Regions from separate parts of the Pseudonocardia sp. Ae505_Ps2 genome, predicted to be linked through region 2. Evidence: riboswitches for the same ligand, from Rfam matches in the RefSeq annotation. Region 2 holds a riboswitch; the other holds the start of a gene.

Region 1 (3,401 bases), 2.3 Mb from region 2:
CTGCACCTCGACATGGACGCGTTCTTCGCCTCCGTCGAGCAGCTCACCCGGCCCACCCTGGCCGACCGTCCGGTCCTCGTCGGCGGCGCGGGACCTCGCGGCGTCGTCGCGGGGGCGAGCTACCAGGCCCGGGTGTTCGGGGCACGCTCGGCGATGCCGATGGGCCAGGCGCGGCGGCGCTGCCCGCACGCGACGGTCCTGCCGCCCCGGTTCTCCCTGTACAAGGCGCTGTCCGAGGAGGTCATGGCCGTCCTCGGCGAGTTCTCCCCCGTGCTGGAGCCGGTGTCGGTGGACGAGGCGTTCGTGGAGCCGCCCGACCTCGTGGGCGCCTCCCCCGACCAGGTGCGGGAGTGGGGCACCCGGCTGCGCGGCGCGGTGCGCGACCGCACCGGGCTGCCCGCCTCGGTGGGCGCCGGGTCGGGCAAGCAGATCGCGAAGATCGCCTCCGAGCTGGCCAAGCCGGACGGGCTGCGGGTGATCGCCCACGCCGAGCAGGCGGCCGTGCTCGACCCGCTGCCGGTGCGGTCACTGTGGGGCATCGGGCCGGTCTCCGGCGAGGCGCTGCGGAAGATCGGGATCGAGACGATCGGGCAGCTCGCCGCGATGGACGCCCGCGAGGTCGCCGGGGTGCTGGGTAGTGCGATCGGGTCCGAGCTGCACCGTCTCGCCCGCGGCATCGACGACCGTCCGGTCGCCCCGCGCGGCGCGGCCAAGCAGATCAGCGCGGAGACGACCTTCGACGCCGACCTGACCGCGATGAGCGCGGTGCACACCGCGGTGGAGTCGATCTGCGTCGCCGTGCACCGACGGCTGGTCGCCGACGGTCGGACCGCCCGCACCGTCACCGTGAAGGCGCGGACCGGGGACTTCACCACCCACACCCGGTCGGAGACGACCCCGTTCGGCACCCGGGACCTGGCGACCCTGGTCGCGGTGGCGCGCCGGCTGGCCGAGGGCGCGGTCGGCGAGGGCGGGGTGCGGCTGCTGGGCGTGTCGGTGTCCGGCTTCGGCGACGAGCCGCCGCTGGCCCTGTTCGACGCGGTGCCCTCGGAGAACGGGTGGACGACGGCCTCGGCCCTGGACCCCCCGCCCGCGGCCGCCGCCCGGGCCGGCGCGGCGGGGGTGGCCGTGCTCGACGCACCACCGGACACCGACGCACCTCCGGACACCGACGCGAGGACGGGGACGGGCGCGGCCGCGGGGGCCGACAGTCCTGCGGGGACCGGCGGTACCGCGGGGGCCGACGCGACCACGGGTGCCGGCGACGTGCCCGGCCCCGTCCGCCCGGGCCGCCCCGACCGCGAACCCGACCCGGACCGGCCCTGGCGCGCCGGCGACGACGTCGCCCACCCCGAGCACGGCCACGGCTGGGTCCAGGGCGCCGGGCACGGGCGGGTCACCGTGCGCTTCGAGACCGCCTACACCGGGCCCGGCCGCACCCGCACGCTCGACGCCGCCGACCCCGACCTCACCCGGGCCGACCCGCTGGGCAGCTGGCGGGCCTGAGCGCGCCGCCCGCCGGCGGTCTCAGCCGATCAGCGGGCTGCGGTGCGGCGGCGCGACGCGGCTGCCCTCGGCGACCCGGGCCCGCAGCGCCGGGACGGTGCGCGCCAACCCGTCGAGGACCGCACCGAGCGCGGCGTCGGCCGCGGGGTCGCCCCCGACCAGCAGCACCGCGCCGCCGGCGGGTCCGGCGGCGGCCCAGGCCCCGATCCGGGCGACGGCGTCACGCGGGGTGACCGGCTCGACCCGCCACGCCTCGGCGTAGAACAGGGCCGTCGACTCGGCCTGGGGGAAGGCGAAGACGGTCTCGGCGTCGGCCAGCAGGTCGGCGACGTGGGCACCCGGGCGGGGTGCGCCGTCGCCGGACGGGTCGGTACCGAGCACCACCAGGTCGTGGCTCATCGCATGTCCTCCTCGAGGGTCCGCGCCCTCACCAGTGGGAATCCGCGACGACGGGCAGTGTCCTGGCTCCCGGATCCCCGCGCCCTCCCCGGCCTTCCCACCCTCGCGGGCGGTGGCACCGGTGTGGGGAGGGCACTCCCCGGTGACAGTGGCGGGACCGCGCCGGATTCGCACCGGCTTCCTGTTCCGTCGTCGTCGGGGAGCCCATCACGCGACCGGGTCAGTGGTCAACCGTCCCCCGCCCCGACACCCCCCGCAGATGGTCGAGCAGGTCGTGTTCGGCGAGCGTCCCGAGCAGCGGCCCGTCCGGCTCCCGCACGGGCAGCGCGGCTCCCCGGTGCGCGGCGAGCACCCCGAGGACGTCGTGCACCGGGGCGGCCGGGTCCAGCGCGGGCAGCTCCGGGCCGGGCGGGGTGCCGTCGACGGGACGCATCACCTGGGCGACGACGACCCGGCGCAGCGCCTCGTCGGTCGGGGTGTCGGCAGCGAGGTCGATCCCGCGTCGCAGCAGCTTGAGCGTGTAGATGTTGTCCCGCGACACCAGGTTCGACAGGCCGGTGGCCAGGACGACGGCGGCCATCAGCGGCAGGATGAGGGCGTAGTCGCCGGTCAGCTCGAACACGATGAGCACCGCGGTGATCGGGGCGTGCGCCGCCCCCGCGAACACCGCCGCCATGCCGACCAGACCGAACGCGCCGGGGTGCAGGTCCAGCGCCGGGAACAGGGCCGCGGCGGCGTAGCCGAAGGCGGTACCGGCGGTGCCACCGACGAACAGCGACGGCGCGAACACACCGCCGGACCCGCCGATGCCGATGGTGAGGCTGGACGCGAGGATCTTCCCGACGACGAGCAGGAGCAGGAACCCGACGGCGTACCGGCCACCGATCGCGGCCTCCAGCACGGGGTAGCCGACGCCGTACATCTGGGGCAGTGCCAGCAGCAGCGCGCCGAGCAGCAGCCCGCCGACGGCCGGGCGCAGCCACTCCGGGCCGCGCCAGACGGCGTCACAGGCGTCCTCGACGACGTAGAGGATCCGGGCGAAGGCCCAGCCCAGCAGCCCGGCGAGCAGCCCGAGCAGCGCGTAGAGCGGCAGCTGGGCGGGGCTGCCCAGGTCGAAGTGCGGCAGGGTCAGGATCGCGCGGTCGCCGGCGATCACCTCGGCGACGACGTTCGCGACCACCGAGCTGATCACCAGCACGCCGAACGCCTCGGCGCTGAACGACCGCAGGATCAGCTCCAGGCCGAACACCACCCCGGAGACCGGGGCGTCGAACGTCGCGGAGATCCCGCCCGCGGCACCGCAGGCGACCATGAGCACCAGCCGGGTGGCGGGCACCCGCAGCCACTGCCCGATCGCCGAGGCGAGCGCGGAGCCGATCTGCACGATCGGGCCCTCCCGGCCGACGGAGCCGCCGGTCCCGATGCAGATCCCCGACGCGAGCGCCTTCACCGCGGCGACGGTGGCCGGGATCCGCCCGCCCCTGCGCGCGACGGCG
Region 2 (3,401 bases):
GGTGCGCGGCCCGGTCGCGCCGGATCTGCGCGGTCTGCGGGAAGGAGCCGATCGTCGTCGTGGGGACGACGGGCAGGCCGAGCGCCTCGCGCTGGACCTTCGCCCGCACGTCGCCGTGGCTGCGCCGGTAGTGGTCGGGGCCGAGAGCGGCGAGCCGGGAGCGCACCCGCTCGTCGCGGCGCGCGGTGGCCGCGACCCGCTCTCTGGTGGCTCGTGCGGCGTCTAACTCCGCCGCGACCGCGTCCGGGCCCTCGTGCAGGGCGCGCCCGAGGAGCACGACCTCCTCGACCTTCTGCCGGGCGAACGCCAGCATGTCGACGACGTCGCCGGGCAGGGCCGTCTCGACGGTCAGGTCGTAGGGAACGTGCAGCAGCGAGCACGACGTGGAGACCTCGACCCGCCCCGCGACGCCGACCAGCCGCTGCGCCGTCGCCAGCGCCCGGTCCAGGTCGGTGCGCCACACGTTGCGCCCGTCGACGACGCCGGCCAGCACCACCTTCCGGTCCAGCCCGGGGACCGCCGGGTCGAGGGCATCGAGGTCGGCACCCCCCGCGACGAGGTCGAGCGCCAGCCCCTCGACGGCCGTGGCGGCGAGCGCGGGCAGCGCCGGGCCCAGCTCCCCGAAGTACGACGCGACGAGGATCTTCGGCCGCCGGGTCGCCGAGGCGAGCCGGTCGTAGGCCCGGCGCAGCGCCGCGATCTCCTCCGGCGTCCGGTCGGCGGCGAAGGCGGGCTCGTCGAGCTGCACCCATTCCGCGCCCGCCTCGGCGAGCTCGGCGAGCAGGTCGCGGTAGACCTCGACGAGCGGCCCGAGCAGGTCCAGCGGGCGGAAGCCCTCCGGTGCGCCGTCGGCCGGTTTCGACAGCAGCAGGAAGGTCACCGGTCCGACCAGCACCGGGCGGGTGGTGATCCCGATGCGCAGGGCCTCTCGGAACTCGTCGAGGGCCTTGCGGCTGCCCGGCGCGAGCCGGGTGGCCGGGCCGACCTCGGGGACCAGGTAGTGGTAGTTCGTGTCGAACCACTTGGTCATCTCGCAGGCCGGGGCACCGGTGCGGCCGCGCGCCATCGCGAACAGCCGCTCCAGCGGGTCGGTGATGCCGGCGAAGCGCTCCGGCACCGCCCCGACCGCCAGCGCGGTGTCTCCGACGTGGTCGTAGAACGAGAACGTGTTGCCCGGCACCGAGCCGAGCCCGGCGTCGCGCAACCCGGTCCAGGTGTCGCGGCGCAGTCCGGCGGCGACGTCGTGCAGTGCCGACGCGTCGCTCCGCCCGGCCCAGTACGCCTCGGTCGCCCGCTTGAGCTCCCGGTCCGGCCCGATCCGGGGGTACCCCAGGACGGTGCTGCCGATGGTGCTGCTGGAAGGAATGCTCACGGCCCTCTCTCCTCGCGAGTGCGGTGGAGGACCCGTCGCCGGCAGGGGGCGCCCGCGACCGCCGGGCACGACGGTGCCCGGTCGTCCGCCCGGCCCTCCCGCGAGGCCACGGATCCGCGCACGCCGGACGGCGCACGCACCGGCGGCAGGTCTTCGGACTCACGGGCGCACTGCTCACACCTACTGGCCGTCGCTTCCCGGGATCACTCCCAGTGCTGTTGACGGCGGTCGTTCCCGTTCACCGCTGCGGGGCAGTCCCGGATTCCCACCGGGTTCCCTCTTGCCTCGTGACGCCCCGTTCCCGGGATGACACGAACCGTCGGCGGACCGACCCTAACCCAGGACGAGCCCGGCGAACTGTTGCCGAACTCTCCCTGTTGCAATATGTTTGCAGTACTCAGCCCTCTCCACACGGATCGACGGGCGACCTCACCCTGCCCCCCTCCGTTCGGAGGGGTTTCCTGCCCGGTCTCCCGAGGGGTAATGCCGATCACCCCTGTGCGCGCGGCCACAGGGGTCCTAGCGTTCGGCCCCGACCCCATCCGCCTGCCTCAGAAAGGGCTGACATGCAGGTAGACGAGCTGCTCAAGCCGTTCCCCATCAAGGAGTTCCACCCGTTCCCTCGCGCGCTCATGGGCCCGGGGTCGCACGAGCTGATCGGCCCCGAGGCGCTCAAGCTGGGCTTCAAGAAGACCCTGGTGATGACGTCGGGCCTGCGCGGCACCGACATCGTCCACAAGATCGTCGAGTCGATGAAGTACCACGGCCTCGAGGTCGTGCTGTACGACAAGGTCGAGTCGAACCCCAAGGACTACAACGTCATGGACGCTGTGGGCCTCTACCAGCAGAACAACTGCGACTCCTTCGTCTCCATCGGCGGCGGCTCCTCGCACGACGCCTGCAAGGGCGCGCGCGTCTCGGTCGCCCACGACGGTCGCAACGTCAACGAGTTCGAGGGCTTCAACAAGTCCGAGAACCCGGCCAACCCGCCGCACATCGCGGTCTCCACCACGGCCGGTACCGGCTCGGAGACCTCGTGGGCCTACGTCATCACCGACACCACGACCGACCCCGACAACCCGCACAAGTACGTCGCCTTCGACGACGCGTCGGTCACCACCCTCGCGATCGACGACCCGGTGCTCTACTACGACTGCCCGATCGACTACACCGCGCAGTGCGGGTTCGACGTGCTCGCCCACGCCTCGGAGCCCTACGTCTCGCGGCTGGACTTCCAGCCGTCGCTGGGCAACGCCCTGCACGCCATCAAGCTGACCTCCCAGAACCTGCGCAAGGCCGTCTGGAACGGCCAGGAGCTCTCCGGCCGCGAGGGCATGATGTACGCGCAGTACATCGCCGCCCAGGCGTTCAACTCCGGTGGTCTCGGCATCATCCACTCGATCAGCCACGCTGTGTCGGCGTTCTACGACACCCACCACGGCCTGAACAACGCCATCGCGCTGCCCCGCGTGTGGGCGTTCAACATGCCGGTGGTCTACGAGCGCTTCGCCGACATCGCCGAGGCCATGGGTGTCGACACCCGCGGCATGACCAAGCCGCAGGCCGCCGACGCGGCGCTCGCCGCGTCCATCCGGCTGCTGCGCGACGTGGGCATCCCGGAGAAGTTCGCCGACGTCAAGCAGGACACCTACTCGAAGAACCGGCTCGGGGTCGGCCCGACCAAGTTCTACGAGAACGCGCCCACCATCATCGGCGACGCGGCCGACGTCGACCGGATCACCAACCACGTCCTCGGCGACGCCTGCACCCCGGGCAACCCGAAGGAGTGCACGTTCGAGACCGTCCGCCCGGTCGTCGACCACTCCATCAACGGTGACCTGGACGACCTGCTGACCTGATCCGCAGGTCAGGAGGTCCACCGTCGCACCGGCGGGCCCAGCCGTCCGAGGCGATACTCGGGTGGGTGGGCCCGCCGGCCGCGGCCCCGCTCGTCCCCGCACCAGAGCCGGTGCAGTCCGCGAAGGAGATACCCGAGTGTCCGAGGCTGTCGTCCCCACGGTGACCGAGG

Evidence for each region. A riboswitch is a leader RNA that binds a small molecule or an ion and turns the genes downstream of it on or off. The one in region 2 is predicted to bind cobalamin.
Region 1: linked by a shared signal. The riboswitch ahead of Ae505Ps2_RS15455 (hypothetical protein) and the one ahead of metE (5-methyltetrahydropteroyltriglutamate--homocysteine S-methyltransferase) in region 2 are both predicted to bind cobalamin.

The regions. Positions count from the first base shown of each region.
Region 1 is NZ_MCIP01000001.1:3,229,106-3,232,506, reverse strand. Features, by position in the region: gene Ae505Ps2_RS15460 (DNA polymerase IV) at 1-1,506, shown strand, start outside; gene Ae505Ps2_RS15455 (hypothetical protein) at 1,528-1,905, opposite strand; cobalamin riboswitch at 1,940-2,129, opposite strand; gene Ae505Ps2_RS15450 (chloride channel protein) at 2,126-3,401, opposite strand, start outside.
Region 2 is NZ_MCIP01000001.1:960,074-963,474, forward strand. Features, by position in the region: gene metE (5-methyltetrahydropteroyltriglutamate--homocysteine S-methyltransferase) at 1-1,372, opposite strand, end outside; cobalamin riboswitch at 1,499-1,708, opposite strand; gene mdo (NDMA-dependent methanol dehydrogenase) at 1,939-3,231, shown strand; gene Ae505Ps2_RS04380 (MoxR family ATPase) at 3,368-3,401, shown strand, end outside.